4 regions of the Streptomyces sp. NPDC057939 genome follow, and region 4 is predicted to be linked to each of the others. Evidence: riboswitches for the same ligand, from Rfam matches in the RefSeq annotation. Region 4 holds a riboswitch; each other region holds the start of a gene.
What was found. A riboswitch is a leader RNA that binds a small molecule or an ion and turns the genes downstream of it on or off. The one in region 4 is predicted to bind cobalamin.
Positions count from the first base shown of each region.

Region 1: linked by a shared signal. The riboswitch ahead of ACFVS6_RS12105 (cobalamin biosynthesis protein) and the one ahead of ACFVS6_RS32810 (ABC transporter substrate-binding protein) in region 4 are both predicted to bind cobalamin.
Region 2: linked by a shared signal. The riboswitch ahead of ACFVS6_RS30215 (CoA-acylating methylmalonate-semialdehyde dehydrogenase) and the one ahead of ACFVS6_RS32810 (ABC transporter substrate-binding protein) in region 4 are both predicted to bind cobalamin.
Region 3: linked by a shared signal. The riboswitch ahead of ACFVS6_RS30175 (prenyltransferase/squalene oxidase repeat-containing protein) and the one ahead of ACFVS6_RS32810 (ABC transporter substrate-binding protein) in region 4 are both predicted to bind cobalamin.

Region 1 is NZ_JBHVPG010000008.1:57,227-64,787, forward strand. It holds gene ACFVS6_RS12090 (alpha/beta hydrolase family protein) at 1-269, opposite strand, end outside; gene ACFVS6_RS12095 (anion permease) at 656-1,927, shown strand; gene ACFVS6_RS12100 (hypothetical protein) at 1,956-2,177, shown strand; cobalamin riboswitch at 2,305-2,461, shown strand; gene ACFVS6_RS12105 (cobalamin biosynthesis protein) at 2,497-3,459, shown strand; gene ACFVS6_RS12110 (cobyric acid synthase) at 3,456-5,018, shown strand; gene ACFVS6_RS12115 (putative cobaltochelatase) at 5,173-7,308, shown strand; gene cobO (cob(I)yrinic acid a,c-diamide adenosyltransferase) at 7,308-7,561, shown strand, end outside.
Region 2 is NZ_JBHVPG010000036.1:82,102-89,662, forward strand. It holds gene aceA (isocitrate lyase) at 1-1,089, opposite strand, end outside; gene ACFVS6_RS30205 (short-chain fatty acyl-CoA regulator family protein) at 1,456-2,865, shown strand; gene ACFVS6_RS30210 (VOC family protein) at 2,920-3,348, opposite strand; cobalamin riboswitch at 3,445-3,624, shown strand; gene ACFVS6_RS30215 (CoA-acylating methylmalonate-semialdehyde dehydrogenase) at 3,851-5,350, shown strand; gene ACFVS6_RS30220 (acyl-CoA dehydrogenase family protein) at 5,347-6,498, shown strand; gene ACFVS6_RS30225 (enoyl-CoA hydratase/isomerase family protein) at 6,495-7,561, shown strand, end outside.
Region 3 is NZ_JBHVPG010000036.1:70,577-78,137, forward strand. It holds gene ACFVS6_RS30160 (ABC transporter ATP-binding protein) at 1-410, opposite strand, end outside; gene ACFVS6_RS30165 (energy-coupling factor transporter transmembrane component T) at 407-1,594, opposite strand; gene ACFVS6_RS30170 (hypothetical protein) at 1,599-2,609, opposite strand; gene ACFVS6_RS30175 (prenyltransferase/squalene oxidase repeat-containing protein) at 2,606-5,773, opposite strand; cobalamin riboswitch at 5,883-6,024, opposite strand; cobalamin riboswitch at 6,138-6,214, shown strand; gene ACFVS6_RS30180 (hypothetical protein) at 6,332-7,561, shown strand, end outside.
Region 4 is NZ_JBHVPG010000043.1:14,227-21,787, reverse strand. It holds gene ACFVS6_RS32815 (FecCD family ABC transporter permease) at 1-267, opposite strand, end outside; gene ACFVS6_RS32810 (ABC transporter substrate-binding protein) at 357-1,349, opposite strand; cobalamin riboswitch at 1,694-1,830, opposite strand; cobalamin riboswitch at 2,091-2,311, shown strand; gene metE (5-methyltetrahydropteroyltriglutamate--homocysteine S-methyltransferase) at 2,484-4,805, shown strand; gene ACFVS6_RS32800 (hypothetical protein) at 4,961-5,662, shown strand; gene katG (catalase/peroxidase HPI) at 5,726-7,561, opposite strand, start outside.

The DNA of each region.
Region 1 (7,561 bases), on a different contig from region 4:
ACGTCGGGCAGGACGGGTCCGACCGCGGCGTGCACGCCGGGCGCGGACAGGCCCCAGGTGCCGGGCAGCAGTGAGGCGAGCGAACGGGTGAGCGTCACCCGGCCCGCACCGGCGGAGTGGACGCTCAGCCGGGGCCCGCCGGGCAGCGGGCGTCCGGGTTCGGGCCGCAGGGCGGCGTCGGCGGCGTACCGGCCGGCCGCGACCGCGGCTGCTCCGGCACCGATCAGGGTCGTTGTGACGGCCGCTGCCGTCGCTGTGGCGGTACGCACGGCTCCAGTGTCGGGGCGGGCCGGCGGTCGGGCCACCGGAGCCGATCGCCCCGCGCCGCCGTCCGGCGGAACCGGAACCCGGCCGACGGCCGCTCGGGGTGACGGCCGCGGCGGGGCCGGCCGGAGCCCGCCGAGGGCCCCCGCGCGTGATCTGGGTCTCTTCCGTGCCGTCGCGGGCGGGTCGCCCCGGGCCGGAAGTCCTCCCGGAAGGGGCGTGTTCGCCCCGCTCTGACGTGCACGAATCGCTATATTCGCGGTGGAACCGGGAGATAGGTCCCGATCACACGGCACACCGAGACACCACTCCGCCCGCCCCAGTTCACCTTCCGTTCATCCACGTTGCCTACGGTCGCCGAGCCAATGACGTCAAACAGAAGCCTGGGTAAATGGAGCACATAACGCTTCTCCTCGGGATCGTGATCATCACCGCTCTCGTGTTCGACTTCACGAACGGTTTCCACGACACGGCCAACGCGATGGCCACCACCATCTCGACCGGCGCCCTCAAGCCCAAGACCGCGGTCGCCATGTCCGCCGTGCTGAACCTCGTCGGCGCTTTCATGTCCGTGGAGGTCGCCAAGACGATCTCCAAGGGCCTGGTCAACGAGGAAGGCATTCAGCCGGAGGTGATCTTCGCGGCCCTGGTCGGCGCGATCCTCTGGAACCTCGTCACCTGGCTGGTCGGACTGCCCTCCAGCTCCTCCCACGCCCTCATGGGTGGCCTCATCGGTGCCGCGGTCGCCTCCGCGGGTCTCGACGCGGTCAACGGCAGCGTCGTCGTGACGAAGGTGCTGATCCCCGCGATCGCCGCCCCGCTCGTCGCCGGTGTGGCCGCCATGCTGGCCGCGAAGCTGACGTACAAGCTGGGCAACCAGGTCGGCGAGAAGACCTCCGCCAAGGGGTACCGCGCCGGTCAGATCGCCTCGGCCGGTCTCGTCTCCCTCGCGCACGGCACCAACGACGCGCAGAAGACGATGGGCATCATCACCCTGGCGCTGATCGCCGGGAACGCCCTCCCCGCCGGCGCCAACCCGCCGGTCTGGGTCATCGTCTCCGCCGGTCTGGCCATCGCGATGGGCACCTACCTGGGCGGCTGGCGCATCATCCGCACCATGGGCAAGGGCCTCACCGACCTCCAGCCGCAGCAGGGCTTCGCCGCCCAGACCTCGGCCGCGAGCGTCATCCTGGCCTCCTCCACCCTCGGCTTCTCCCTCTCCACCACCCACGCGTGCTCCGGCGCCGTCATGGGTGCCGGCCTGGGACGCAAGGGCGGTGTGGTCCGCTGGTCCACCGCCACCCGCATGTTCATCGCCTGGGGCCTGACCCTGCCGGCCGCCGCGCTCGTCGCCTCCATCGCCGAGCTCGTCATGCGCACCGGTGACATCGGCATCGCCGCGGTCACGGTCTTCCTGGTCGGTTCCTGCTTCGCCATCTGGCTGATCTCCCGCCGTCAGGTCGTCGACCACAACAACGTCAACGAGCTGGAGACCCCCGGCGCGACGGACGAGCCCGGTGTCGTCACCACGGCCATGGCCGCCGTCACCGTCCCGCCGACCACCGCCGCGGCCGGTACCACCGCCGCCGTGACCGACGAGGACCTCAAGGCCACCATCCCGGCCTCGACCGCGACCCCCGCGGCTCCGGCCGCAGCGGTCTGACCCCGAGAACGACAGAGGATTCAGCGGTATGAAGATCGACTGGGCATCACTCGGCTCCGTCTTCGGAGTCAGCCTCACCGCCACGGTCGCCCTCGTGGCCCTCTTCACCCTGGGCCTGGTGGGCCTGTCCAAGCACGAGGCAGCCACCGAACGCGGCGGCGCGGCTGTCATGGCCCGCAGCGGCGCGTACGTCTGCTTCGCGCTCTGCACGGCGGCCGTGTCGTACGGGATCTACCTGATCGTCAGCTGAGACGGTGCGTCCGAAGCTCCCTCCGGGTCTCCCGGGGGGAGCTTTCGCATGCCCCGGCGCACTACCCGCCGGCACCTCGCCCGGCACCCCGCCGCGCACCCGCCGCAGGTCAACGGCAAGTTGACGGGCGTTCTCGGTGCGTGGTGGACTGCGCGAGCCAATACGGCGGCATGGAAGAGGAAGTCCGGTGCGAATCCGGCGCGGTCCCGCCACTGTCACCGGGGCGGCGCACACGGTGCGCGCCCCGGGAGCCAGGAACTCTCGCCGCCGGACACGTCGAACCAGGGCGCGGACCCTGAGTGAGGACATAGCTGCCACCATGCGTGCCGATCGCGTCTTCGCGTACGGCGCCGCGGCGGGCCTGATCGGCGACCGGATCCTCGGGGATCCGCGCCGCGGGCACCCCGTGGCCGCCTTCGGGAGAGCCGCCGCCGCCGTCGAACGCGCCCTGTGGCGCGACGACCGCGCCCGCGGCGTCCTCCACACCCTGGTGTGCGCCGGGGGCGCGACCGCCGTCGGCGTCCTGGCCGCCCGCGCCGTGCGCTCCCGCCCCGCCGCCGCCCGCGTGGCCCTGACCGCCGCCGCCACCTGGGCCGTCGTCGGGGGCACCTCGCTGGGCCGGGAGGCCCGCGCCATCGGCGGGGCCCTCGCCGTCGGCGACACCGAGGTCGCCCGCGAACGGCTGCCCCACCTGTGCGGGCGCGACCCGCAGTCCCTGGACGGGCAGCAGATGGCCCGGGCCGTCGTGGAGTCCGTCGCCGAGAACACCTCCGACGCGGTCGTCGGGGCGCTGGTGTGGGGGGCCGTCGCCGGGGTGCCCGGCCTGCTGGCCTTCCGCGCCGTGAACACCCTGGACGCCATGGTGGGCCACAAGTCACCCCGTCACCTGCGCTACGGCTGGGCCTCCGCCCGCCTCGACGACCTGGCCGGCTGGCCCGGAGCGCGCCTCACCGCGCTGGCCGCCGTCGTGGCCGGTCCCGACCGGCGGGGAGCCGTACGCGCCTGGCGCGCCGACGCGGCCGCCCACCCCAGCCCCAACGCCGGACCGGTGGAGGCCTCCTTCGCGGGGGCGCTCGGGGTCCGGCTCGGCGGCACCCTGTCCTACGGCGGCCGGACCGAGCACCGTGCCGTGCTCAACGGGGGAACCGGGCGGCCCGTGGAGGTCGCCGACATCGAGCGGGCCGTACGCCTGTCGCGGCAGGTCACCTGGCTGGCGCTGGGCGCCTGCGTCGCGGTCCGGCTGCTGGTCTCCCGTACCACTTCGAAGGGACGGCGCGCATGAGCGGCACCGGGCGCGGCGGCGGGATGCTGGTCGCCGGCACCACGTCGGACGCGGGCAAGAGCGTGGTCACGGCGGGCATCTGCCGGTGGCTGGCCCGCCGGGGGGTGAAGGTGGCCCCCTTCAAGGCGCAGAACATGTCGCTGAACTCGTTCGTGACCCGGGAGGGCGCCGAGATCGGCCGGGCCCAGGCCATGCAGGCCCAGGCGGCCCGGGTGGAACCGACGGCCCTGATGAACCCGGTCCTGCTCAAGCCGGGCAGCGACCGCAGCAGTCAGGTCGTGCTGCTGGGCAAGCCGGTGGGCGAGATGAGCGCGCGCGGCTTCTTCGGCACGGCGGGCCCCGACCGGATCCCCGGGTCGGCCGCGCCCGGTGGGCACCGCGAGCAGCTCCTCGGCGTCGTCACGGACTGCCTGGAGCAGCTGCGGGGCACGTATGACGCCGTGATCTGCGAGGGGGCGGGCAGTCCGGCCGAGATCAACCTGCGCCGGACCGACATCGTGAACATGGGCATCGCGCGGGCCGCGCGGTTCCCCGTCGTCGTGGTCGGGGACATCGACCGGGGCGGCGTCTTCGCGTCCTTCTTCGGGACCACCGCCCTGCTGTCCCCCGAGGACCAGTCGCTGATCGCCGGATACCTGGTCAACAAGTTCCGGGGCGACGTCTCCCTCCTGGAGCCCGGCCTGGAGATGCTGCGCGGGCTCACCGGCAGGGCGACGTACGGGGTGCTGCCCTTCCAGCACGGGCTGGGCATCGACGAGGAGGACGGGCTGCGGGTCTCCCTGCGCGGCGCCGTCCGGGAGTCCGTGGTGGCCCCGCCGGTCGGCGAGGACGTGCTGCGGGTCGCGGTGTGCGCGGTGCCGCTCATGTCGAACTTCACCGACGTCGACGCCCTAGCCGCCGAGCCCGGCGTGGTCGTGCGGTTCGTGGACCGGGCCGAGGAGCTGGCCGACGCCGACCTGGTCGTCGTACCGGGCACGCGCGGCACCGTGAAGGCGCTGGCCTGGCTGCGGGAGCGGGGGCTCGCCGACGCGCTTTCGCGGCGGGCCGCCGAGGGCCGCCCGGTGCTCGGCATCTGCGGCGGCTTCCAGGTGCTCGGTGAGCACATCGAGGACGAGGTCGAGTCGAAGGCCGGCGCGGTGGACGGGCTCGGCCTGCTGCCCGTGCGGGTCCGCTTCGCCCGGGAGAAGACCCTGGCGCGGCCGGTCGGCTCGGCGCTGGGCGAGCCCGTCGAGGGCTACGAGATCCATCACGGGGTGGCCGAGGTGCTGGGCGGGGAGCCGTTCCTCGACGGCTGTCGCGTCGGCGCCGTGTGGGGCACCCATTGGCACGGCTCGCTGGAGTCGGACGGCTTCCGGCGGGCGTTCCTGCGGGAGGTGGCCGCGGCCGCCGGCCGCCGGTTCGTGCCGGCCCCGGACACCTCGTTCGGGCTGCTGCGCGAGGAACAGCTCGATCTGCTGGGCGACCTGATCGAGGAACACGCCGACACCGCCGGCCTGCTGCGGCTCGTCGAATCGGGCGTCCCGGACGGGCTGCCGTTCCTGCCGCCGGGTGCGCCGTGACGGCGCCGCGCGTCCCGGGGCCCGCCCCCTCGGACGCGGCGAGCGCGGCGGTGGACCGGCCCCGGACGCACCGGGAACACAAGAACCCCATGGCCGAAGGCCGTCGCGGCCCGATGAGCGACCGGCCCAGTCCACTCGAAGGAGTGATCAGCGGATGAGCAGCACCCACTTCCCGTTCACGGCGGTGGTCGGGCAGGACGACCTGAGGCTGGCGCTCCTGCTGAACGCCGTCAGCCCGGCGGTCGGCGGCGTGCTGGTGCGCGGTGAGAAGGGGACCGCCAAGTCCACCGCCGTGCGCGCGCTCTCCGCGCTGCTGCCGCAGGTGGACGTCGTGCCCGGCTGCAGGTTCTCGTGCGCGCCCGCCTCGCCCGACCCGGCCTGCCCCGACGGTCCCCACGAGCCCGGCCCCGGCAGCGCCCGCCCCGCGCGGATGGTGGAGCTTCCGGTCGGCGCCTCGGAGGACCGTCTCGTCGGCGCCCTCGACATCGAGCGGGCCCTCTCCGAGGGTGTGAAGGCCTTCGAGCCGGGTCTGCTCGCCGACGCGCACCGCGGGATCCTGTACGTCGACGAGGTCAACCTCCTGCACGACCACCTCGTGGACGTGCTGCTGGACGCCGCCGCGATGGGTGCCTCGTACGTGGAGCGCGAGGGCGTCTCCGTGCGCCACGACGCCCGCTTCCTGCTCGTCGGCACCATGAACCCCGAGGAGGGCGAGCTCCGGCCGCAGCTCCTGGACCGGTTCGGGTTGACCGTGGAGGTCGCCGCGTCCCGCGAGCCCGCCCTGCGGGTCGAGGTGGTGCGCCGCCGGCTCGCGTACGAGGACGATCCCGCGGGCTTCGCCGGCCGCTGGGCCGGGGACGAACGCGAGGTCCGGGCCCGGGTGGTGGCCGCGCGGACCCTGCTCCCGAAGGTGGTGCTGGACGACACGGCGCTGCTGCGGATCGCGGCGACCTGCGCCGGTTTCGAGGTCGACGGCATGCGCGCCGACATCGTGATGGCCCGCACGGCGACCGCCCTGGCGGCCTGGGCCGGGCGGACGGACGTCCGCAAGGAGGACGTCCGGCAGGCGGCCCTGCTGGCGCTCCCCCACCGGCGCCGCCGCAACCCGTTCGACGCGCCCGGCCTGGACGAGGACAAGCTCGACGAGATCCTGGACCGCTTCCCCGACGACGAGCCCGAGCCGGACCCGGAGCCCGAGGGCCCGGACGACGACGGCCCCGACGGCGGACCCGACGGCGGCGGCACTCCCCCGCCCGACGAGGGTCGGGGCCGGCCGGCCCCGCCCGCTCCCGAGGGCTCCGATGACGCCCGGTCGCCGGAGGCCGAGCCGTCCGAGCCGTCGGAACCCCGTCCCGAGCCGCAGCCCGCGCAGGGCGACGCCGGCGCCGACGGGCCCGAGCAGGCCGCCGTACGGGCCTCCGAGCCGTTCCGGACCCGGATGCTCAGCGTCCCCGGTCTCGGCGAGGGCGGCGCGGCCGGTCGGCGCTCGCGCGCCCGTACCGCGCACGGCCGGACCACCGGCGCCCGGCGGCCCCGGGGTCAGCTGACGAAGCTGCACCTGGCGGCGACCGTCCAGGCCGCGGCCCCGCACCAGCGGGCGCGCGGGCGCAGCGGAACGGGCCTGGTGGTCCGCAAGGACGACCTGCGGCAGGCGACCCGGGAGGGTCGCGAGGGCAACCTCGTGCTGTTCGTGGTCGACGCCTCCGGATCGATGGCCGCCCGGCAGCGGATGAGCGCGGTCAAGGGCGCGGTGCTGTCGCTGCTGCTCGACGCCTACCAGCGCCGGGACAAGGTGGGTCTGGTCACCTTCCGGGGTGCGGCCGCCGAGCTGGCGCTGCCCCCGACCTCGTCCGTGGACGCCGCCGCGACCCGGCTGGAACGGCTGCCGACCGGGGGTCGCACCCCGCTGGCCGCCGGGCTGCTGAAGGCCCGTGAGGTGCTGCGGATCGAGCGGCTGCGCGATCCCTCGCGCCGGCCGCTGCTGGTCGTCGTCACCGACGGCCGGGCCACCTCGGCGGGCGGCGTCGGCGGTTCGACCCCGGGCACGCCCCGCGAACTGTCCGAGCGCGCCGCCCTGTTGCTGCGTGCGGAGGGGGTCACCTCGGTGGTCGTGGACTGCGAGGCCGGTCCGGTCCGGCTGGGGCTGGCCGGGGTGCTGGCCGCGGACCTCGGCGGTCCGGCCGTCACCCTCGACGGGCTGCGGGCGGACGCGCTGGCCGGGCTCGTGAAGAACGTACGTACCTCGGTGGCGTCCACCGCCGGGCACAGCAGCAACAGGAGGGTCGCGTAATGCCTCAGGGACAGCCGTCCGTCGTTCCGGACGACGGGCTCACGACGCGGCAGCGCCGCAACCGTCCGCTCGTCTTCGTCCACACCGGCCCGGGCAAGGGCAAGTCGACGGCCGCCTTCGGCCTGGCGCTGCGCGCCTGGAACCAGGGCTGGCCGATCGGGGTGTTCCAGTTCGTCAAGTCGGCGAAGTGGAAGGTCGGCGAGGAGAACGCGCTCAAGGCGCTCGGGGAGACCGGCAAGGGCGGCAGCGTCGT
Region 2 (7,561 bases), on a different contig from region 4:
GCGGGCGAGGTCGAACATGCCGTGGTTGAGCGAGTGGAAGCCGGCCAGGGTGATGAACTGGAAGCGGTAGCCCATGGCACCGAGCTCGCGCTGGAACTTGGCGATCCCGTCGTCGTCCAGGGCCGCCTTCCAGTTGAAGGAGGGCGAGCAGTTGTAGGCGAGCATCTGGTCCGGGTACCGCGCGTGGATCGCCTCGGCGAACTCGCGGGCCTGGGCCAGGTCCGGGGTGCCGGTCTCCACCCAGATGAGGTCCGCGTACGGGGCGTACGCCAGGCCGCGGGCGATGACCGGGGCCATGCCGTTCCGGACGTGGTAGAAGCCCTCGGCGGTGCGTTCGCCGGTGCAGAACTCGGCGTCGCGCTCGTCGACGTCGCTGGTCAGCAGGGTCGCGGCGAGGGCGTCCGTACGGGCGATGATCAGCGTCGGGGTGTCGGCGATGTCGGCCGCCAGGCGGGCCGCGTTCAGGGTGCGGACGTGCTGGGCGGTGGGGACGAGGACCTTGCCGCCGAGGTGGCCGCACTTCTTCTCGGACGCGAGCTGGTCCTCGTAGTGGATGCCGGCCGCGCCCGCTGCGATCATCGCCTTGGTCAACTCGAAGGCGTTCAGCGGGCCGCCGAAGCCGGCCTCGGCGTCGGCGACGATCGGCGCCAGCCAGTCCGTGGTGTCCGAGCCGCCCTCGGCGGTGGCGATCTGGTCGGCGCGCAGCAGCGCGTTGTTGATCCGCCGGACCACCTGGGGGACCGAGTTGACCGGGTACAGGCTCTGGTCCGGGTAGGTGTGACCGGCCTGGTTGGCATCGGCGGCGACCTGCCAGCCGGAGAGGTAGATCGCCTGCAGACCGGCCCGCACCTGCTGGACGGCCTGCCCGCCGGTGAGCGCGCCGAGCGCGTGGATGTAGTCCTGCTCGTGGAGCTGCCGCCACAGCCGCTCGGCGCCGCGCCGGGCCAGGGTGTGCTCCTCGCGGACGCTGCCGGAGAGCCGCACCACGTCCTCGGCCGTGAAGGTGCGCTCGATGCCCGCCCACCGCGGGTCGTCGGCCCACCGCTGCCTGAGCATCTCGGCCGCCGCCGTCGTGTTCGCCTCTGCCATGACCGTCACCGTCTCCATGAGTCGCTTCAACGTCCTCGCACGCCATAGGTGCGAAGCTGTGGCACCACGTGCCATATCGGATCGCGGCCCGCCGTTCCTGACCTGGAACGAGTGAGCAATGTTGTCGATCCATCAGCCGGGAGCTGCCGGGGTGTCCGACATCAGGGCGTGATTCGGGCCCGGTTCCCCCGTCCGGATCCGCCTGGTCCGGCGGGCCGCAGGACGACTCTCGCAGTGGCACCCAGTGCCATCAAGCGTGGACGTCTGCCAACTTCTGCGAATCTTCTCGACGCCGTTTGTCAAGTTTGCGAAGGGTCCGAGTCATCGCCTCCCGCATAGGGTGGTGCACGGAACGAGGGAGGCGCGGTGAGCAAGACGTACGCGGGCACGCGGTTGCGGAGACTGCGGGAGGAACGGCGGATGTCCCAGGCCGAACTGGCCCGGGTGCTGGCCATCTCGCCCAGCTACCTCAACCAGATGGAGCACGACTCCCGCCCGCTGACCGTGCCGGTGCTCCTGCGGCTGACCGAGGCCTTCGGCGTCGATCCGGGCTTCTTCTCCGAACGCGACACCAGTCGGCTGGTCGCGGACCTGAGGGAGGCGCTGGCCGGTGAGGTGGCCGAGGCGAGGGTATCCACCTCGGACCTGGCCGAGCTGGCCTCCCGGATGCCGGCCGTCGCTCAGGTGCTGCTCGACCTGGGCCGCCGCGGCCAGTTGCTGGCCGAGCGGCTGGCCGGTTCCGCCGACGGGCGGGACGGGGACCCGGGCGCCGGATCGCCGCGCTCGCCGCACGAGGAGATCCGCGAGTTCTTCTACCGGCGCCAGAACTACCTCCACGACACCGACCTCGCGGCCGAGGAGCTGGCCCGTACCATCCGGATTCGGCCCGGTGAGGTCGTCCGCGCCCTCTCGGCGCGGCTCGCGGACCGCCACGGGGTCCGGGTGAGCGCCGACTCGGAGCGGCTGCACCACTACGACGACTCGGGCCGGGTACTGCATCTGTCCGCCCGGCTGCGACCGGGCCAGCAGGCCTTCCGGATGGCCACGCAACTGGCGTTCCTGGAGTACGGCGGCGAACTGGACCGGCTGGCGGCGGAGGACTTCCCCGCGGGGTCGACGCCGCACGCGCTGGCCCGGATCGGCATCGCGAACTACTTCGCCGCCGCCCTGATCCTTCCGTACCGGGCCTTCCACACGGCCGCCGAGGAGTTCCGCTACGACATCGAGCGACTCACCGACCACTTCGGCCTCGGCTACGAGACCGTCTGCCACCGCCTCAGTACTCTGCAACGCCCCAGGCTGCGCGGGGTGCCCTTCTCCTTCGTCCGCGTCGACCGGGCCGGGAACATGTCCAAGCGGCAGTCCGCCACCGGATTCCACTTCTCCCGTGCGGGCGGTACCTGCCCGCTGTGGAACGTCTACGAGGCCTTCGCCGCGCCCGGCCGGATCCACGTGCAGGTGGCCGCCATGCCCGACGGTCGGCGGTACCTGTGGACCGCCCGCGCCGTCACCCGCCACCGCGGAGGCTGGGGGGAGCCGGGCAAGACCTTCGCCATCGGTCTCGGCTGCGAGATCCGGCACGCCTCCCGGCTGGTCTACTCCGACGGGATCGACCTGGACAACACGGCCGCGGCCACCCCCATCGGCATGGGCTGTCGCCTCTGCGAGCGGCTCGACTGCCCGCAGCGCGCCGTCCCGCCGCTCGGGCGGCCGCTCGCCGTCGACGAGAACTCCAGCACCTTCGTCCCGTACCGGGTCGCCGACCCGGACCGGTGAGCCGGGGCCCGACCCGGGCCGTGACGGGCCGGCGCGCTCCGCGCCCCGGACCGCTCAGTCGACGCAGAACTCGTTGCCCTCGATGTCCAGCATCGGGATGCACGCGTCGTTGCCGTCGTACAGGGTGCGCACGTGCACCGCGCCGAGCGGGACGAGCCGTGCGCACTCGGCCTCCAGAGCGGCGAGTCGCTCCTCGCCGACGAGCCCGGTGCCGACCCGCACATCGAGGTGCAGCCGGTTCTTGGCGGCCTTTCCCTCGGGGACGCGCCGGAAGTACAGCCCCGGACCCACGCCCGAGGGGTCATGGCAGGCGAACCGGGAATCCCGCTGCTCGGCCGGCTGTGAGACGTTGAAATCGTCCCAGGTGGCGAACCCCGCCGGGGGCGGCGGTACGACGTACCCCAACACCTCGCACCAGAAGCGGGCGAGCCGCTCGGGCTCCGCGCAGTCGAAGGTGACCTGGAACGTCCTTGTCGTCGGCATCGGCGCACCGTACCAACGGGACCCCTTCGGGGCGGCGGGGTTTTCGCGCGGCCCCGCCGGGGGTGGGGGGTGGACTTACTAGGACGTCCAACTATATGTTCGTGACAAGCCCGCGGTGCAGGGAAGCCGGTGTGAATCCGGCGCGGTCCCGCCACTGTGACTGGGAAGTGTGCTCTTCAGCAGGTCAGGCCACTGACGGGATCCATCCGTCGGGAAGGCCGGAGAGCACGCGTTGATCCGGGAGTCAGGATACCGGCCGCGGGGTGATCCGTGTTGTCCACGAGGATGGAGCAGACACGCATGGCACCGGTACGTGACCACGGCCCAGGTGATCCGGCGGAGTCCCCGAACCATGAGGCCCTGTCCTCGCGTTCGTGACTCGACGAAGGCCCCCGGGCCTTCCCTGTCCCGCGGTCGGACCCGCGGTCCGCACCCCGATCGGTGCCGTACCGCTCCCGCGCCGCGCCTTCCTCGGATCCTCACCTGACGAGAGCAGGCTTCGATGGTCCGCGAACTCACCCACTTCATCGGCGGCAAGCACACGACCGGCACGTCCGGTCTCTTCGCCGACGTGTACGACCCCAACACCGGCACGGTGCAGGCCAGGGTCCCCCTGGCCGGACGCGCCGACACCGAGGCGGCGATCGCCAACGCGGAGGAGGCGCAGCTGGAATGGGGGCAGTGGAACCCGCAGCGCCGCGCCCGCGTCATGCTGCGCTTCCTCCAACTCGTCGAGGGCGAGCGGGACTCCCTGGCCCGACTGCTGTCCTCCGAGCACGGCAAGACCGTCGCGGACGCCCACGGCGACCTGCAACGCGGCCTGGAAGTGGTCGAGTTCGCCGCCGGCGTGCCGCACCTGCTGAAGGGTGAGTTCACCGACAACGCGGGCACCGGGATCGACGTGCACTCGCTGCGTTCCCCGCTGGGCGTCGTCGCGGGCATCACCCCCTTCAACTTCCCCGCGATGATCCCCCTTTGGCAGGCCGCCCCCGCCCTGGCCTGCGGAAACTCCTTCATCCTGAAGCCCTCCGAGCGGGACCCGTCCGTCCCGCTGCGGCTGGCCGAACTGTTCCTGGAGGCCGGACTGCCGCCCGGCGTCCTCAACGTGGTCAACGGCGGCAAGGAGACCGTCGACACCCTCCTGGAGGACCCTCGCGTCCAGGCCCTCGGCTTCGTCGGATCCACCCCGATCGCCGCGCACATCTATGCCACCGCCGCGGCCCACGGCAAGCGCGCCCAGTGCTTCGGCGGCGCCAAGAACCACATGATCGTGATGCCCGACGCGGACCTCGACCAGGCCGTGGAGGCACTGATCGGCGCCGGCTACGGCTCGGCGGGCGAGCGCTGCATGGCCATCGCCGTCGCCGTCCCCGTCGGAGAGGAGACCGCGAACGCCCTGGTGGCCAAGCTGGCGGAGCGCATCTCCACCCTGCGCGTCGGCCGCTCCGACGACCCCGAGGCCGACTTCGGGCCCCTGGTCAGCCGGGACGCGCTCGACCGGGTGAACCGCTACGTCGGCATCGGAGCCACCGAGGGCGCCGAACTCGTCGTCGACGGACGCGGGTTCACCCTGCCCGGCCACGAGGACGGCTACTTCGCCGGAGCCACCCTCTTCGACCGCGTCACCCCGCAGATGCGGATCTACCGCGAGGAGATCTTCGGCCCGGTGCTGTCCGTGGTCCGGGCCGCCGACTACGAGGAGGCGCTGCGCCTGCCCACCGAGCACCCCTACGGCAACGGCGTCGCGATCTTCACCCGTGACGGCGACACCGCACGCGACTTCACCCGCCGCGTCGGCGCCGGCATGGTCGGGGTCAACGTCCCGATCCCCGTACCCGTCGCCTACCACACCTTCGGCGGCTGGAAGCGGTCCGGCTTCGGCGACCTGAACCAGCACGGGCCCGACTCGATCCGCTTCTACACCCGGACCAAGACCGTCACCTCGCGCTGGCCCTCCGGGGCCAAGGAGAGCGCGAGCTTCACCATCCCGACGATGGGATGAGCGCCGTGACCACCCTCACCGAGGACCAGCTCGCCCTCGCCGAGGTCACCCTCGACTTCGCCCAGGAGCAGTTGGCCCCCCACGCCGTCGCCTGGGACCAGGCCAAGCACTTCCCCGTCGACGTCATCCGCCGGGCGGCCTCGCTCGGCCTCGGCGGTGTCTACGTCCGCGAGGAGCAAGGCGGCTCCGGCCTCACCCGCTCCGACGGGGTCCTCGTCTTCGAGACCCTGGCGACCGGCTGCCCGTCGATCGCCGGCTACCTCTCCATCCACAACATGGTCGCCTGGATGATCGACCGGTACGGGGACGCCGCCCAGCGCCGCCGCTGGCTGCCGGACCTGTGCACCGCCGACGTCCTGGGCAGCTACTGCCTCACCGAGCCGGGCGCCGGCTCCGACGCCGCCGCGCTGCGCACCCGTGCCGAACGGGACGGCGAGCACTACGTCCTGACGGGCGTCAAGCAGTTCATCTCCGGAGCCGGGGCCGCCGGCGTCTACGTGGTCATGGCCCGCACCGGCGACAGCGGATCCGGCGGCATCTCGGCGTTCGTCATCGAGCGCGACGACCCCGGGGTCTCCTTCGGACCCAACGAGCACAAGATGGGCTGGAACGCCCAGCCCACCCGTCAGGTCGTCCTCGACGGCGTGCGGATCCCCGCCGACCGTCGGCTCGGCGCCGAGGGCGACGGCTTCCGCATCGCCATGAACGGCCTCAACGGCGGTCGCCTCGGCATCGCCGCCTGCTCCCTGGGCGGCGCCCAGAGCGCGCTGGACCGCAGCCTCGCGTACCTGGCCGACCGGGAGGCGTTCGGGGCCCGGCTCCTGGACGCACAGGCGCTCCAGTTCCGCCTCGCCGACATGGCGACCGAACTCTCCGCCGCCCGCGCGCTGGTCCGTACGGCCGCCGAGGCGCTGGACCGCGCCGACCCGCAGGCCGCGCAGCTCTGCGCGATGGCCAAGCGGTTCGCCACCGACACCGGCTTCGCCGTCGCCAACGAAGCGCTCCAACTCCACGGCGGCTACGGCTATTTGAGCGAGTACGGCATCGAGAAGATCGTCCGCGATCTCCGTGTGCACCAGATCCTGGAAGGGACCAACGAGATCATGCGCGTCATCGTCGCCCGCGGCCTGACGGAGGCACTGCGATGAGCGGGGAGGAGGACGAGGTCCTCGTCCGGGTGGAGGGCGGGGCCGGACGGCTGATCCTCAACCGTCCCAAGGCCCTCAACGCCCTCAGCCACCCCATGGTGCTGCGGATCGAGGAAGCCCTGACGGCCTGGCGCGACGATCCCGCGGTGCGGACGGTCGTGATCTCCGGGGCGGGGGAGCGCGGGCTCTGCGCGGGCGGGGACATCCGGGCCATCCACGAGGACGCCCGCACGGGAGGCACCGCCTCTGCGGCCTTCTGGCGCGACGAGTACCGCCTCAACGCGCTGATCGCCCGCTATCCGAAGCCGTACGTCGCCCTGATGGACGGCATCGTCATGGGCGGCGGCGTCGGCATCTCGGCCCACGGCTCGGTCCGGATCGTCACCGAACGCTCCCGGGTCGCCATGCCCGAGACCGGCATCGGGTTCGTCCCCGACGTCGGCGGCACCTACCTCCTCGCCCTGGCGCCCGGCGAACTCGGCACCCACCTGGCGCTGACGGGTGCGCCCGTCGGCGCCGCCGACGCGATGCTCTGCGGCCTCGCCGACCACTTCGTCCCCGCCGAACGGCTCGGAGCGCTGGTCACGGACCTCGCCCACGGCAGCGTCCACGACGCCCTCGCCGTGCACGTGGGTGCCGCCCCCGCCGGTGAACTCGCCTCCCACCGCGAGTGGATCGACCACTGCTACGCGGTCGACACCGTGGAGGAGGTGATCGCCCGGCTCCTCGCCGCGGACCTCCCGGCGGCGAAGCAGGCGGCGACCACCCTGGCCGCGAAGTCCCCCACGGCACTCAAGGTCACCCTGGCCGCGCTGCGCCGGGCCCGCGTGCTCGGACCGCTGGAGCGGGTGCTGGAGCAGGAGTACCGCGTGTCCTGCGCGACCCTGTCCTCGCACGACCTCGTCGAGGGCATCCGTGCCCAGGTCATCGACAAGGACCGCGCCCCCCGCTGGTCGCCCGCCACGCTCTCCGAGGTGACGGAGGCCGACACGGCCCGCTACTTCGCACCGCTCGAAGACGACCGCGCCCCGGCCGTCGCCGCCACCGATTCCTTCCAGGAGGT
Region 3 (7,561 bases), on a different contig from region 4:
CGATGACGCAGGTCGGCGAGCCCGAGCAGGTCGAGCGTCTCCTCGACGCGTTTGCGCATGGTGGCCGGCGGGACCGCCAACTGCTCCATCGCGTAGGCGAGTTCCTCCTCGACCGTGTCGGTGACGAACCCGTCGAGCGGATCCTGGCCCACCACGCCCACGACGTCGGCGAGTTCACGGGGCGGGTGGTCGCGGGTGTCACGGCCGTCGACGGTGACGCGGCCGAAGAGGGTGCCGCCCGTGAAGTGCGGGACGAGGCCGTTCACGGCGCCCAGGAGCGTGGACTTGCCGACGCCGGTGTGGCCGACGACGAGGCAGAGTTCGCCCTCCTCGACGGTGAGGTCCACGTCGCGCAGGACCGGTTCGGCCGTGTCCTCGTACTGGACGGTGACCTGGTCGAAGGTGATCACTTGGGTTCCTCGGTGCGCGGTACGGGGACGGTCGGCCGGACGGGTGGGGACGGCGGCGGCGCCAGGAACCCGGCGGTGCCCGCCAGGAGGATGGCCGCGGCGGGGACCGGTGGCAGGGTGGGCCAACTCAGCGGGTAGATGGACGGGTTGAGCTCGGCGGCGTTGAACCCGACGTTGGCGAAGAGCAGCACGGCCGACAGCACACCGCAGCCCGCAACGGCCCATTCCGCGAAGCGCCAGGGATCGGGCCGGTAGGTGGTGCGGCTGACGCGGCGACCACCGAGCCGCAGACCCGCGAAGCACAGGAGCGCCCCCGCCCCCATCGCGGGCAGACCCAGGAGCTTCGGGGCGGTGGCGTCGAGGAGTCCGTAGGCCCCCGCGCACAGGCCGCACATGCCCAGGAGCATCAGGGCGCCGGTGGCGCGACGGGAGCCACGGGTGGCGGTGCCGGCGCGGCCGTAGCCGCGCGAGTCCATGGCGGAGGCCAGCCGCAGCGAACGCTCCAGGGCGTCTTCGAGTACGGGGACGACGATGCCGCGCAGGGCCCGGAGGCCCTTGGCGCGACCGGCCCGCAGCCGCTTGGCCCGGTGCACGCGCTGCACGCTCTGCACGAGTTGGGGGGCCACGCTGATGGAGACCGTGACGGCGACGCCGAGTTCGTGGAGGGCGCCGGGCAGCACGCGCAGGGCGCGTTTGGGGTTGGCGAGGGTGTTCGCGGCGCCGATGCAGCAGAGCATGCAGGCAAGCCGGAGTCCGTCGGTGGCGGCGGAGAGGAGCGCCTCCAGGGATACGGGGCCGCCCAGTTGGATGCCCGCGTACCAGTCGGGCGTGGGGATGTGGGGAAGGGAGAAGAGGAAGTGGTCGCGGGGGGTGATGCCGGTGGCGAAGACCGCGCGGAAGACCACGCGGATCGCGACGACGGTCAACGCGAGGTACAGGTAGTACTTGAACCCCCGGGCCCAGGGGGCCTCGGTGCGGCGCATGGTGATGACGTAACCGAGGACGGCCAGGACGAGGAAGAGCAGCAGCGGGTTGTTGGTGCGGCTGACGGCGGTGGCCAGGGCGAGCGCCCAGACCCACCACGCGACGGGATGCAGGGTGCGGGGCAGCCGGCGGCCGCCCGGGTCCGGCACGGGGCCGGACACGGGCGGCTTCGCCGCGGCCGCGGTGGCGGTGCGGGACACGCGGCTACTCCGTACGACGGCGGCGTTTGGCCGCGTACACGGCGGCCGCGCCGATCAGCAGCACCAGCGCCCCGGTGGCGACGGCCGGCAGGTACGAGCCCGCGTCGTGCTCCGCGTCGGCGGCGGGTGCCGCGTCGACGACCTGGGGGCCGGACGCGGGCGCGGCCACGGCCGCGGGGGTCGTCGCCGAGGGGGACGGCGACCCGGAGGGCGATGCCGTACCGGTGTCGGCGGCGGAGGGGGACGGGCTCGCGCTCGCGGTGTCCGTGGGGGAGGGACCCCCTGCCGACGGCTGCGAAGGAACCTGCGGCTGCACGGGACCCGGCTGCGCGGGCACCACCGGGTCCGCCGGACGCGGTGCCGCCGGGGGCGGGTTCTCGGGCTTCGGCCCCGTGTTGACGTTCGGCGGCAGTGGCGCCGCCGTGCGGGTGTCCTGCGGGACGGGTTTGCCGCCGCCCGTCGGCCGGGCGTTCTTGGCGCGCAGTTGATCGGGGGTGACGGTGGGGCGCCCCTGGGTGCCCTCGATGTTCGTCGCCCCGAAGATCCACAGGTCGACGCTGCCGGGCTTGGGCTTGTAGAGCATGGCGCCGAGCTGGCTGTACTCCCAGGTGTTCTGGCCGGGGTTGGCGTGCCAGTACGACCAGTACGCGGAGGCGGGCGGGGTCAGGACGCAGTCGTCCTGCTCCGGGGTCGGGTACTGCCTGCCGCCCTGGTGTCCGCTGTACCCGATGCGGCAGATGAAGGCCGGGCCGTCGTGGCCGGTGCCGGTGGTGGCCCAGCCGCCCTGGTTGAGGAGTTCGTAGCCGGTGGTGGGCGTCGTACCGCAGGAGCGGTAGACGGGTCCGCCCCAGCGGCTGAAGTCCACGGCGAGGACGACGCCGGAGGATGTGGTGCACTGGCTCATCGGCTGGGGGGCCGCCCCGGCCGGGGCGGCGGTGGCGGCGAAGGCCGCCACCGTCAGCCCCAGCGCGGTGGCCGCACGGGCCGCGGCGCGCAGCAGGCGGTGGGTGCTCATGCTCGGCCTCCGGTCGTCTCGCGACGGCGCTTCGCGGCACGGATGGTGCCCCAGCCGCCGAGGGTCAGGATCACGGCCGCGGCCGCGAGGCCGCCGACCTGGGCACCTGTCGATGCGAGGTGACCGGTCGGGGCCGGGCTGTTGCCCGCTCCACCGGACGTGGCGGTTCCGCCGGAGGAGTTCGCGCCGCCGGAGCTGCTCGTGCCACCGGAGGTACTGGTTCCGCCGGAGGTGTTGGCGCCGGAGGTACCGGCTCCGCCGGATGAGCCCGTGCCGCCCGCGTCCTCGCCAGGCGTCACGATCACGGGCCCGGACGAAGATCCGGTCGACGAGCCGCCGGTCGTGCCGCCGTTGGCCCCGCCGGTGGTGCCCCCCGTCGTACCGCCGGTGGTGCCCCCGGTGGTGCCTCCCGTCGTACCGCCCGTGGTGCCGCCGGTGGTCCCGCCGTTGGTGCCTCCGGTCGTACCCCCGGTCGTGCTTCCGGTGGTGCCTCCCGTCGTACCCCCGGTCGTGGTGGGGATGGGCTCCGGGGTGGTGCCGTCCAGGTTCCGCGACAGCGTGCCGAAGGAGATGCCGGTGGCACCGCCGACCGCCTGCGCGGAGGCGCGGACGTCCGAACCCGGCTGGGAGCCCTTGGCGATGTTGAAGCCGCCGTCGGCGTTCTGCTGCGACTTGAGGAACGCGCGGGCCTTGGCGATGGGGCCCGCGTACTTCTCCCCGTTCAGGGACAGTCCCTGGACGGCGAGGGCGGCCGAGTTGACGGAGTTGCCGGAGGCGCCGGGGAAGCCGCCGTCGTCCTTCTGCTGCGTCGCCAGCCAGGCGACCGCCTTGTCCACGGCCGCCTGCGAGGCGGCGTCCGGGAGCAGGTCGAGGGCCATGGCGGCCATCGTGGTGGAGTCGACCTCGGCCTGGCTGGCCTCGCCGATCAGGCTCGGCCAGGCACCCGAGGGCTCCTGGAGGCTCTTGAGGTAGGCGACGGGGTCGGCCGCGGCGGCCGTCTCACCCGCGCGGACCTGGGCCATGATGCCGAGGGACTGGGAGAAGACGGAGGTGGCGTTGGTGTAGTTGCCCTTGGCGGCGCACCGGACCGGAGCGGGGGACGCGCCGGGGCAGACCGCCTTGGACAGTGCGGCGAGCAGGTCCTGACCGCCGAAGCTGCGGGGGTCGCGGCCCACGGACTCCGCGAGGAGGGCCGTCTTGCCGATGGATCCGCCGCCGGCGTACTTGGTGCCGATCAGGGTCCAGTCGTGGACGCCGCGTCCCTTGCCGTCCTTGCCGCCCTTGTCGAGGAAGTCGACGATGTTGCGCAGGGTGGCGTTGTCCTGGCCGGTCGCGGCCAGCGCGTAGGCGCCGTCGATGGTCAGGCCGTAGTCGGCGAAGCCGGTACCGGGCATGCTCTCGTAGAAGCGGCCCTGGACCAGACGGCTCCGGTCGCCGAGGTACGCGGTCCCCTTCTTCAGGTCGGGTCCGTCGCCGGCCGGGGTCGTCGGCCCGGTGTCGGTCGGAGTGGGCTTCGGGGTCGGCGTCGGGGTCGGCGTCGGGGTCGGTGTGGGAGTCGGCGTCGGTGTCGGTGTCGGTGTGGGAGTCGGCGTGGGCGTCGGTGTGGGAGTGGGCGTCGGGGTCGGCGTCGGCCCGGTCCGTCCCGTGGTCAGCGTGACCAGGTCGCTCTTCGCGCTCGCGATGGTGACGGGCGCGGTGGCGAACAGCCGCGACTCGGTGTCGTCCTCCTCGAACCCGAAGCCGCCCGCGGGGAACTGGTGCCGGGAGAGCCACGAGATGCCCGCGTCCGCGAAGGCCGCGTCGCCGAGCGCGCGCAGGGCCTGCGCGGCCCAACCGGTGGAGGCCGGGCTGCCCGTGGTCATGTAGCCGGCGGACGGCCAGGCGCCGGTCGCCAACTGGGACTTCTTCAGGTGGTCGCGCGCCTTCTGCACGGTCGCGTCGTGTCCGCCGGCGCGGTGGAGCGCCAGCGTGATCAGCCCGGTGGAGTTCGCGTCGCTGTCACACCATCCCCCCGAGCGGATCAGGATGGAGGTGAATCCGCCGTCCTCGCACTGGAGGCCGGTCAGCCGGTTCACCGCGTCGGCGGGCGGCGTCACACCGCCGTTCAACAGGGCGATGACGGCCATGGCCTGCGCGTCGGACTGGCCGGTGGTACGGAAGTCGCCCTTGGTCAGGCAGCCTTCCACCGTCTCCCCGTCGCCGATGTCGCGCGGGCAGACGTACTTCACCAGATCGCCGAGGAGGTCGTGCCCGCCGAAGGCGCGGGGGTCCTTCCCGGTGGCCTCGGCGACGAGTGCGAGCCGGGCGGCGGCGGTGGCGTCGGGGATCCCGTCCCTGCCGGCCGGATAGGCGTAGGCGTCGGTCTGCTCGGGCGCCGAGAGGAAGTCGGCGGCCTTCTTAGCCACCGGGCTCCCGGGGTCGGCCGCCACGAGGGCGAACACGGCCTCGGTGGTCAGGAAGTGGTTCGCGGTGGTGGACCCCTCGTCGACGACGCGTTCCCCGTCCGTCAGCCGGTCGGTGATCCAGCGGGTGGCGGCCGGTACGTCGACCGCTCCCGCGGGCACCTGCGGCGGGGCGGTGGGGACGCTCGGGTCGGGCGTGGTGCCGCCGGCCGCCCGGACGTCGTCGGGGGAGAACGTCGGCTTGCCGGAGGTGCCGCCGATGTCCGTGCCGCCGAACACCCAGGCGTCCACGTCACCGGGCTTCGGCGTGCGGGCCATCGCGCCGAGCGGGCTGTAGGTCCAGTTCTTCTGGCCGGGCGAGGCGATCCAGTACGACCAGTAGGCGGTGGCCTGGGGGGTGAGGACGCAGTCCTCCTTGTCCGGCGTGGGGTACTGCGTGCCGGTTCCCTTGCCGATGCGGCAGATGAAGCCGTCCCCGTCGTGGACGGTGCCGGTGGTGGTGAAGTCGCCCGAGTGCAGCAGCTCGTACCCGGTCGTCGGAGTGGTGTCGCAGCCGCGCTCGACCTTGCCGCCGAACGGGCCGAAGTCCACGGCTACGATCGCGCCGGTGGTGGCCGTGCACTGCTCGATCGGATCGGCCGAGGCGGGGATCGTCCCGCCCACGAACACCACGCTCGCGGCGAAGGTCAGCAGCGCCGCCGAAACGAGCGACAGCAACCCCTTGCTGCCCATGCGTTGCTCTGATTGCTCTGCGGTCCCCACCACGGCCCCTCGTGTCGGCCGGGCGGACCAGTGCGTGGCAAAAGGGCTTCCACGGCCCACGGGGCCCAGGGAAGCCATTCGAACCACGCCGTAGTCCGCGACGGCGCTTCTCGCTGCAAAACCTGGCTCCAGGCATTCCGACTCGCCCGGACGGTGCCGGGCCTACGGTTGCGGGTCAGCGCCGGAATTCGACCGGCTTCCCCTGGAGCTGAGTGCTTATCAGTCGGAGTGGAACACGCGGATAAAGACAGCGTCAAGGTGGTCTGCGTCTCACGGCGGCGGGCTCGACCACCGCGCCGGCGACGCCGTCCGCGGTGGCTGGCGGACCCTTGATCACTCGGGTAGCGTCCTGGGCTGCCACGTGGGGGAAGCCGGTGCGAATCCGGGGCTGACGCGCAGCGGTGTGGGACGGCAGGGGGCCGTTTCCGAGCCCGAATGCCCGTGTGGCGAGGCATTGCACAAGCCGTACCACGCGTTCGGACGGCCGCCACCGCGCTCCGGGCTGCCCGCCCGCACGAGCCCCGGTCAGGTCGGCGTCCCTCATTCCAGGAGCAGGCCATGTCCCGTCCCCGTACCTCCCGCCGCCTCACGCTCGCGGTGCCCGCCGCGCTCGGCGCCCTCGTCCTCACCGCGCTGCCCGCCTTCGCCACCTCGTCGCCCGCGCAGATCGCCACGTCCAGGACGAACGGTGTGACGTACCTCAAGTCCCTCCAGGCGGCCGATGGTTCGTACGCGGGCGCCGGCCTGTCCAACGAGTGGGCGTTCAGCGCGTTCGCGGCCACCGGTACGGCCGTGGTCGACGTCCACCCGGGGGGCGACACGACGAAGAACGCCCGGACCGTCTACCGCAACCTCCTGTCGACGGCGGGCTGGCCGCAGGCCTCCCCGGTCGTCACGGACTACGAGCGCGGCACCCTCAACGCCTACGCCGCCGGCATCGACCCGGCCCGCGTCTCGGCCTCCCGCAACCTCGTCGCGAACATCTACTCCTACTGGCAGACGGCGGAGCCGGGCTACTTCGGTCCGTCGGGGAACTTCAACGGCACGGTCTTCGCCGCGCTCTCGCTGCGGGGGGCCAAGACCCAGGGCGGCGCGAACCGGATTCCGCAGGCGCTGACGGACTCCCTCGTCACCCGCATCCGCGCCAACCAGCACGTGGACGGCGGCTGGACCTACCAGAAGGGCGAGGGCAACCCCACCGTCCTGAACTCCGCGAGCGACGTCGACATGACCGGCGCCGCCATGGCCGCCCTGTGCGTCTCCGGAGTCCCGAACACCGACACGGACGTCGTCCGGGCGAAGAACTTCCTCAAGGGCACCCTGGTTCCCGGCAGCGGCGCGTTCAACTCGCTCTACGGAGTCAACACCAGCTCCAACGGCTGGGGCGTCGCCGGGTTGAACGCCTGCGGTTTCAACCCGCAGACGGGCGACTTCCTCACCGGCAGCGGCAAGACGCCGATCGACTTCCTGATCGCCAACCAGTACAACCCGGCGGGCGGCTTCAAGTACAAGCCCGCGGACACCAGCCCCACGGCCTACGCCTCCATCGACGCGCTGCGCGCGGTCGCGGGCGGCGGTTTCACCACGGCTCCGCCGGTGCCGGTGACCCCCGGTGCTCCGCAGTGGGTCGCCCAGTCCACCTTCACCGCCGGTACGGCGACGAAGTTGGCGCTGACCGTCGACGACGGCGCCGGCAACCTCAAGGTCTGCTCCGTCGCGTTCACCCCGACCGGCGCGACCACCACCCTCGGGGACGTCCTGGCGGCCGCCGTGGGCGGCGCCACCCCG
Region 4 (7,561 bases):
GGCCAGCGGGTTGCGGACCAGCGCCTGAAGCGCCATCCCGGCCACCGACAGGCCCGCGCCCACCGCACCGGCCAGCAACACCCTGGGCAGTCGGACGTCGATGACGATGGTCTCCCGCACCGGCGTCCAGGTCGGCTCGGCCAGGGCCGGGTGCAGGCGGTGCAGGAGGATGCTCCACACCTGGTCGGCGGGGACGCTGATCGAGCCGGCCGCGATCCCGGCCGTCGCGGCCCCCGCCACCAGGACGCCCAGGAGCGTCAGCACCATCGGATAGGGCAGCCCGGGCCGCCGCCCGGGACCGGCCGGGGACGCCGGACGGACGCCGGCCTCCCCGGCCGGTGCGGCCTTCACCCCGGTCACTTGACCTGACTCGGGTGGAGCTGACGCGCCAGCGACTCCACGGCCGCCGGCATCCGCACACCGAGCACGGTGGACGACAGCGGCAACACCGCGAACCGCTGGTTCCTGATCGCGGGCACGTCCTTCAGCGCCGGATGGGCGAGCAGGAACTTCTTCTTGTCCTCGACCGACTGGTCACCGTAGTCGTAGATGACGATGGCCTCGGGCGCACGCTGCGCCACCTGCTCGAACGACACGTCCCCGAAGGCCTTGTCCAGGTCGGCGAAGAGGTTGACCCCGCCGGCCCGCCGCATCATCTCGTTGCCGATGCCCTTGCCGCCCGCGGTGAACGCCGTCTTGTCACCGCTGTCGTACACGAAGAGCTTGACCGCGGGGACGCCCGCCAGCTGCGACTCGACGCGGTCGAGGACGCCGTGCAGCTTCGTCACCTGCTGCTCGGCCCGCTCGGGCACACCGAAGATCTTCGCGACGGTGCGGATCTCCGCGTCCATCGCGGCCGCGTCGACGGGACCGGTGGGGCACTCCTCGCTGTTGAGGTGCGTGTTGATGCCGGCCTTCGTGAAGGCGGCGCGGCCGCGGCCCTCCTTCTCGTCGAAGGTCGAGGACCACCCTCCGTACACGAGGTCCGGTTCGGCCTGCAACAGGACCTCGAACGACGGGTACTCCTTCGACAGGACCTTCACGCTGTCGTAGGCGCCCTGGTACTCGGGGAGGATGCGGTCGTCGAGGTAACCCGTGCCCACCATCGACTTCTCCAGGCCGAGCGCCAGCATGACCTCCGTCGCGTGCTGGTTCAGCGAGACGGCCCGCTGCGGCGGACGCTGGTAGGTGGTCCTGACCCCGCAGTTGTCCACCGTGACCGGAAAACCCGCCACGGTCCCGGCCGACGACGACGGGCCCGCGGAGGGCTTGGCGCCGCCCCCGCAGCCGGATGCGAGCAGGGCCACGACGAGCGTGGAGAGCAGGATCTTCGGGTGGTTGCGGGGCATGGGTGTGTCCTCTCGCCGCGGATGGAACGGGTGTTCTTCGTGCTACGTCGGCCGTAGCCCGGTCAATCGGTCGACGGCCGCGCAACGCCCGACGGGGTCGACGGGGTCGGCGGACGCGGAATCGGGGGCGTGAGGAAGGCCACTCGCGGGCCCGGGGGCCGGAGCGCGGAGGTGGCCGGACGCGACGGGCGCCCGGTGTGCGGGTGCCGCTTCTCCAGCTGTTCGGTCGCCACCGCCGGCCTCTCGTCCCTGCCGGGCGGCCGGTCGCGTGGCGGGGCACCCCCGTGCACGGCCGAGCCGTGGGGGAAGTGCTGACGGCCACGCCGTAGTCCGCGACGGCGTTCTCGTGTACATGACTGCGCGCCAGGTGTTCCGACTCGCCCGGCGGTGCCGGGCCCACGGTTGCGGGTCAGTGCCGGATTTCGACCGGCTTCCCCTGGTGCTGCGTGCTTTCAGCCGGAGTGCAACACGAGCCGGCCCGGGGCGTCAAGGTGGCGTACGTCGCAACGCGCCCCACGGCCCGACCGGCCATCCTCCCGACTGGCGACTCCTTGATCACTCGGGTACCGTCAGGGGCTTTCACCTGGGGGAACGGGGTGCGGACCCGAAGCCCGACGTCGGCTCCGGCGCACCGTCGACGGCGATGCCGATGCCCGCCGCCACTGCCGGCGCTCCCGCCCCACATCTCACGAACCCGTCCAGCATGCGGACTTTTGGACCGTTCCTCCAGCGAGTCGGCCTAGGGTGGCTCCCGCAGCTGGTTCGCCCCGTCCGCCAGGCGGGATGCGTCGTAAGAGGGAACCCGGTGGGAATCCGGGACTGCCCCGCAGCGGTGAGTGGGAACGACCGCCGTCATACGCACTGGACCCGTCAGGGTCTGGGAAGCGACGGCCAGTAGGAGCCGGCCCGAGTGGCCGGCGCGCCCGCGAGTCCGAAGACCTGCCCGTTGCCCGTGCGCGATCGACCGCGCACGGCTTCCCGGTGACCTCGTGGGCGGGTCGGCGTGCACCACGGACGGATCGTTCCCGTTCGCGTACCGGTCGTACGCGTTCCCGACGAACCGCCCGTTCCGGCACCCTTCGCGTCCTCGTCCCGCCACCGGGCCATGGAGACACACTCGCGAAGGAGAGTTCCGTGACCACCGAGTCCGCAGCCGCAGCAGTGCGCGCCACCGTGTACGGCTACCCCCGCCAGGGCCAGAACCGCGAACTGAAGAAGGCCGTCGAGGGCTACTGGAAGGGCCGCGTCACCGCCGACGCCCTCCGCGACACCGCCCGCGCCCTGCGCGCGGACGCCTGGCGGCAACTGACCGCCGACGGCGTCAACGAGGTCCCGACCGGCGACTTCTCGTACTACGACCACGTCCTCGACACCAGCGTCATGGTCGGCGCGGTCCCCGCCCGCCACCGGTCCGCCGTCACGGCGGACCCGCTCGACGGATACTTCGCCATGGCGCGCGGCACCCAGGACGTGGCGCCGCTCGAAATGACCAAGTGGTTCGACACCAACTACCACTACCTGGTACCCGAATTGGGCCCGGACACCGTCTTCACGGCCGACTCCACCAAGCAGGTAACCGAGTTCGGCGAGGCCCGCGCCCTCGGCCACACCGCCCGCCCGGTCCTCGTCGGCCCGGTCACCTACCTGCTCCTCGCCAAGCCCGCCCCCGGCGTCGCCGACGACTTCGAGCCCCTCACCCTCCTGGACCGGCTGCTCCCCGTGTACGCCCGGGTCCTCGCCGACCTCAAGGCGGCCGGCGCCGAGTGGGTGCAGCTCGACGAACCGGCCCTGGTCCAGGACCGGACCCCGGCCGAACTCAACGTGGCCGCCCGCACCTACCGGGAGCTCGGCGCACTGACCGAGCGCCCCAAGCTGCTGGTCGCCTCGTACTTCGACCGCCTCGGCGAGGCCCTGCCCGTCCTGGCGAAGGCGCCCGTGGAGGGTCTCGCCCTCGACTTCACCGACCGCGCCGCCGCCAACCTCGCCGACCTGGCCGCGGTCGGAGGCCTGCCCGGCAAGCGGCTGGTCGCCGGCGTGGTCAACGGCCGCAACATCTGGATCAACGACCTCCAGCAGTCGCTGGCCACCCTCGGAACCCTCCTCGGCCTGGCCGACCGGGTCGACGTCGCCGCCTCCTGCTCGCTGCTGCACGTTCCGCTGGACTCGGGCGTCGAGCGGGACATCGACCCGCAGGTCCGACGCTGGCTGGCCTTCGCCCGGCAGAAGACCGTCGAGATCGCCACGCTCGCCCGCGGCCTCGCGCAGGGCGCCGGAGCGATCACCGCCGAACTCGCCGCGAACCGCGCCGATCTGGCCTCCCGGGCCGCGTCCCCCATCACCCGCGACCCCGCGGTCCGGGCACGCACCGGGGCGATCACCGCCGCGGACGGCCGCCGCGCGCAGCCGTACGCCGACCGGGCCGCGGCCCAGCGGGCCCACCTGGGACTGCCTCTCCTGCCGACGACGACCATCGGTTCCTTCCCGCAGACGGACGAGCTGCGGGTGGCCCGCGCCGACCTGAGGGCGGGCCGGATCGACACCGCCGGGTACGAGGAGCGCATCAAGGGCGAGATCCGCGAGGTCCTCTCCTTCCAGGAGAAGACGGGCATCGACGTCCTGGTGCACGGCGAGCCCGAACGCAACGACATGGTCCAGTACTTCGCCGAGCAGCTGACGGGCTACCTCGCCACCCAGCACGGCTGGGTCCAGTCGTACGGCACCCGCTACGTCCGACCGCCGGTCCTCGCCGGGGACATCTCCCGCCCCGAACCGATGACCGTCCGCTGGACGGCGTACGCCCAGGAGCAGACCACCAAGCCGGTCAAGGGCATGCTCACCGGGCCCGTCACCATGCTCGCCTGGTCCTTCGTCCGCGACGACCAGCCGCTCGGGGAGACCGCCCGCCAGGTCGGACTCGCCCTGCGCGACGAGGTCAACGACCTCGAAGCCGCCGGGACTTCCGTCATCCAGGTCGACGAGCCCGCTCTGCGCGAAACCCTCCCGCTGCGTGCCGACGGGCACGCGGACTACCTGGCGTGGGCCACCGAGTCGTTCCGCCTCACGACCTCGGGCGTGCGGCCGGAGACCCAGATCCACACCCACATGTGCTACGCGGAGTTCGGTGACATCGTCCAGGCCATCGACGACCTCGACGCCGACGTCATCAGCCTGGAGGCCGCCCGCTCCCACATGCAGGTCGCGACCGAGCTCTCCGAGCACGGCTACCCGCGGGAGGCCGGACCCGGCGTGTGGGACATCCACTCGCCGCGCGTCCCGTCGGCCGCCGAGGCCGCCGCACTGCTGCGCAAGGGCCTTGAGGCCATCCCCGCCGAGCGGCTCTGGGTCAACCCCGACTGCGGTCTGAAGACCCGCGGTTGGACCGAGACCCGCGCCTCCCTGGAACACCTGGTGGCGGCGGCCCGCGAAGTCCGGGCGGAGGTGGGCGGCGCCGCCTGACGCGCCGGAGGGCCGGGACGTCGCGACGTTCCGGCCCGCTCGGGCCCGCGCACCTCTCCCGGCGCCACGGCGGGTCCCCCGCCGCGGCGCCGGCCGTGCGACGTCGGACCGAGCCGTGCGACGTCGGACCGAGCTGTGCGACGTCGGACCGAGCCGTGCGACGTCGGACCGAGCCGTGCGACGTCAGGCCGATCCGGCCGCGGCGGCCCGGTGGACGTGCACCGAACGCTCCAGCTCCCGGACCACCTCGGCCGCGGACGGCATCCGCTGCACCTCGTCCGCCCGGTACCGCCGCCGCGACCGGGGCGCCCGCGGTCACGACGACCAGCACCCTTCCGTACGTCTGCCAGACCCGGCTCTCCGGTGAGTGGATACCGGTCGAGTACAGCCGTAACTTCACCACCACGGCCCCGGCCAAGGTCGCGCCGTTCCACACGTTCAAGGTCACTTTCGACTCGGCGCCGATCAAGGCCGTCGCCGCCTACAACAAGCTCCTGAACACCATCTCGTTCAACTACAAGGTTCCCGCCAACGCGACCGTCGTCAGCTACAAGCTGACCGGCGGCAGCAACCTGGGCACCGCCAACCAGTGGGTCGAGCGCAACGGGAACGAGCTGCGCGTGAAGTCGGACGGCGAGTGGGTCGGCGGCGTCGAGTTCGACTTCCCGAACCTCGAAGTCACCCTGCGCGCCCCGGGCAGCGGCACCCTGACCACGGGCGCCGGCGGCTCCAGCTTCACGAACACCGCGTTCGGCTGGGACCGGCTGCAGCCCGACACCAACGAGTGGGACCCCTTCCAGTGCTACGCCGACCCGGCGCAGCCCGTCACGTTCTCGACCACCAAGGTCAAGTTCTGACCGAGGTGCGGGCAGGGGGCGGTCCGGGCCGGCCGGGAAGACCGGCCGGCCCGGGCGTCACCGTCAGCCGAGGTCGAACCGGTCGAGGTTCATGACCTTGTCCCAGGCCGCCACGAAGTCCTTCACGAACTTCGCCTTCGCGTCATCGCTCGCGTAGACCTCCGCGAGCGCGCGCAGCTCGGAGTTCGAGCCGAACACGAGGTCGGCGCGAGTGCCGGTCCACCGGACCTCGCCCGTGGCCGCGTCACGGCCCTCGAAGGAGTTGCCGTCCCCGGCCGTGGCGGTCCACGTCGTACCCAGGTCGAGCAGGTTGACGAAGAAGTCGTTCGTCAGGGTCCCGGGCGTCGTGGTGAGGACCCCGTGCCGCGACTGCTGGTGGTTCGCGCCGAGGACGCGCAGGCCACCCACGAGCACCGTCATCTCGGGGGCGCTCAGGTTCAGCAGGTTGGCCCGGTCGATCAGCAGGTACTCGGCCGGCAGCCGGTTGCCCTTGCCGAGGTAGTTGCGGAAGCCGTCGGCGGCCGGTTCCAGCGCCGCGAACGATTCGACGTCGGTCTGCTCCTGCGAGGCGTCCACCCGGCCCGGGGTGAACGGGACCTCGACGTCGAAGCCGGCGTCCTTCGCGGCCTGCTCCACGGCGGCGCCGCCCGCGAGGACGATCAGGTCGGCGAGCGAGATCCGCTTGTCCCCGGACCCGGCGGAGTGGAACTCCTCCTGGATCGACGTCAGGGTGCGCAGCACCGTCGCCAACTGGTCCGGGTCGTTGGCCTCCCACCCGCTCTGCGGCTGGAGCCGGACGCGCCCGCCGTTGGCGCCGCCGCGCTTGTCACTGCCGCGGAACGAAGCGGCCGAGGCCCACGCGGCGGAGACCAGCTGGGAAACCGACAGGTCCGAGCCGAGTACCCGCGCCTTGAGGTCGGCGACGTCGTCGGCGCCGACGGGCGCGTGCGTCACCGGCGGCAGCGGGTCCTGCCACAGCAGCGTCTCGGTCGGGACCTCCGGGCCGAGGTAGCGCACGACCGGGCCCATGTCGCGGTGGGTCAGCTTGTACCAGGCGCGGGCGAAGGCGTCCGCGAACTCCGCCGGGTTCTCGTGGAAGCGCCGGGAGATCCGCTCGTAGGCCGGGTCGAACCGCAGCGAGAGGTCGGTGGTGAGCATCGTCGGCGCGTGGGTCTTCGACGCGTCGTGGGCGTCGGGCACGGTGCCCGCCCCGGCGCCGTCCTTCGGACGCCACTGGTGCGCGCCGGCCGGGCTCTTGAACAGCTCCCACTCGTAGCCGAAGAGGATGTCGAAGAAGCTGTTGTCCCAGGCGGTCGGGGTGTCCGTCCAGATGCCCTCAAGACCACTGGTGATCGCGTCGGCACCCTTGCCGGTGCCGTGGGTGCTCTTCCAGCCGAAGCCCTGCTGCTCGATCGGCGCGGCCTCGGGGTCGTCGCCGACGCTCTCCGCGGGGCCCGCGCCGTGGGTCTTGCCGAAGGTGTGGCCACCCGCGACCAGGGCGACCGTCTCCTCGTCGTTCATCGCCATCCGGCGGAACGTCTCACGGATGTCGCGGGCCGCGGCGATCGGGTCGGGGGTGCCGTTCGGGCCCTCCGGGTTGACGTAGATGAGGCCCATCTGGACCGCGCCGAGCGGGTTCTCCAGCTCCCGGTCGCCGGTGTAGCGCTCGTCGTCGAGCCAGGTGGTCTCGGGACCCCAGTAGACGTCCTCGTCGGGCTCCCAGACGTCGGCCCGACCGCCGCCGAAGCCGAAGGTCTCGAAGCCCATCTGCTCCAGCGCGACGTTGCCGGTGAGGATGATGAGGTCGGCCCAGGAGAGGTTCTGGCCGTACTTCTTCTTGACGGGCCACAGCAGGCGGCGGGCCTTGTCCAGGTTCCCGTTGTCCGGCCAGCTGTTCAG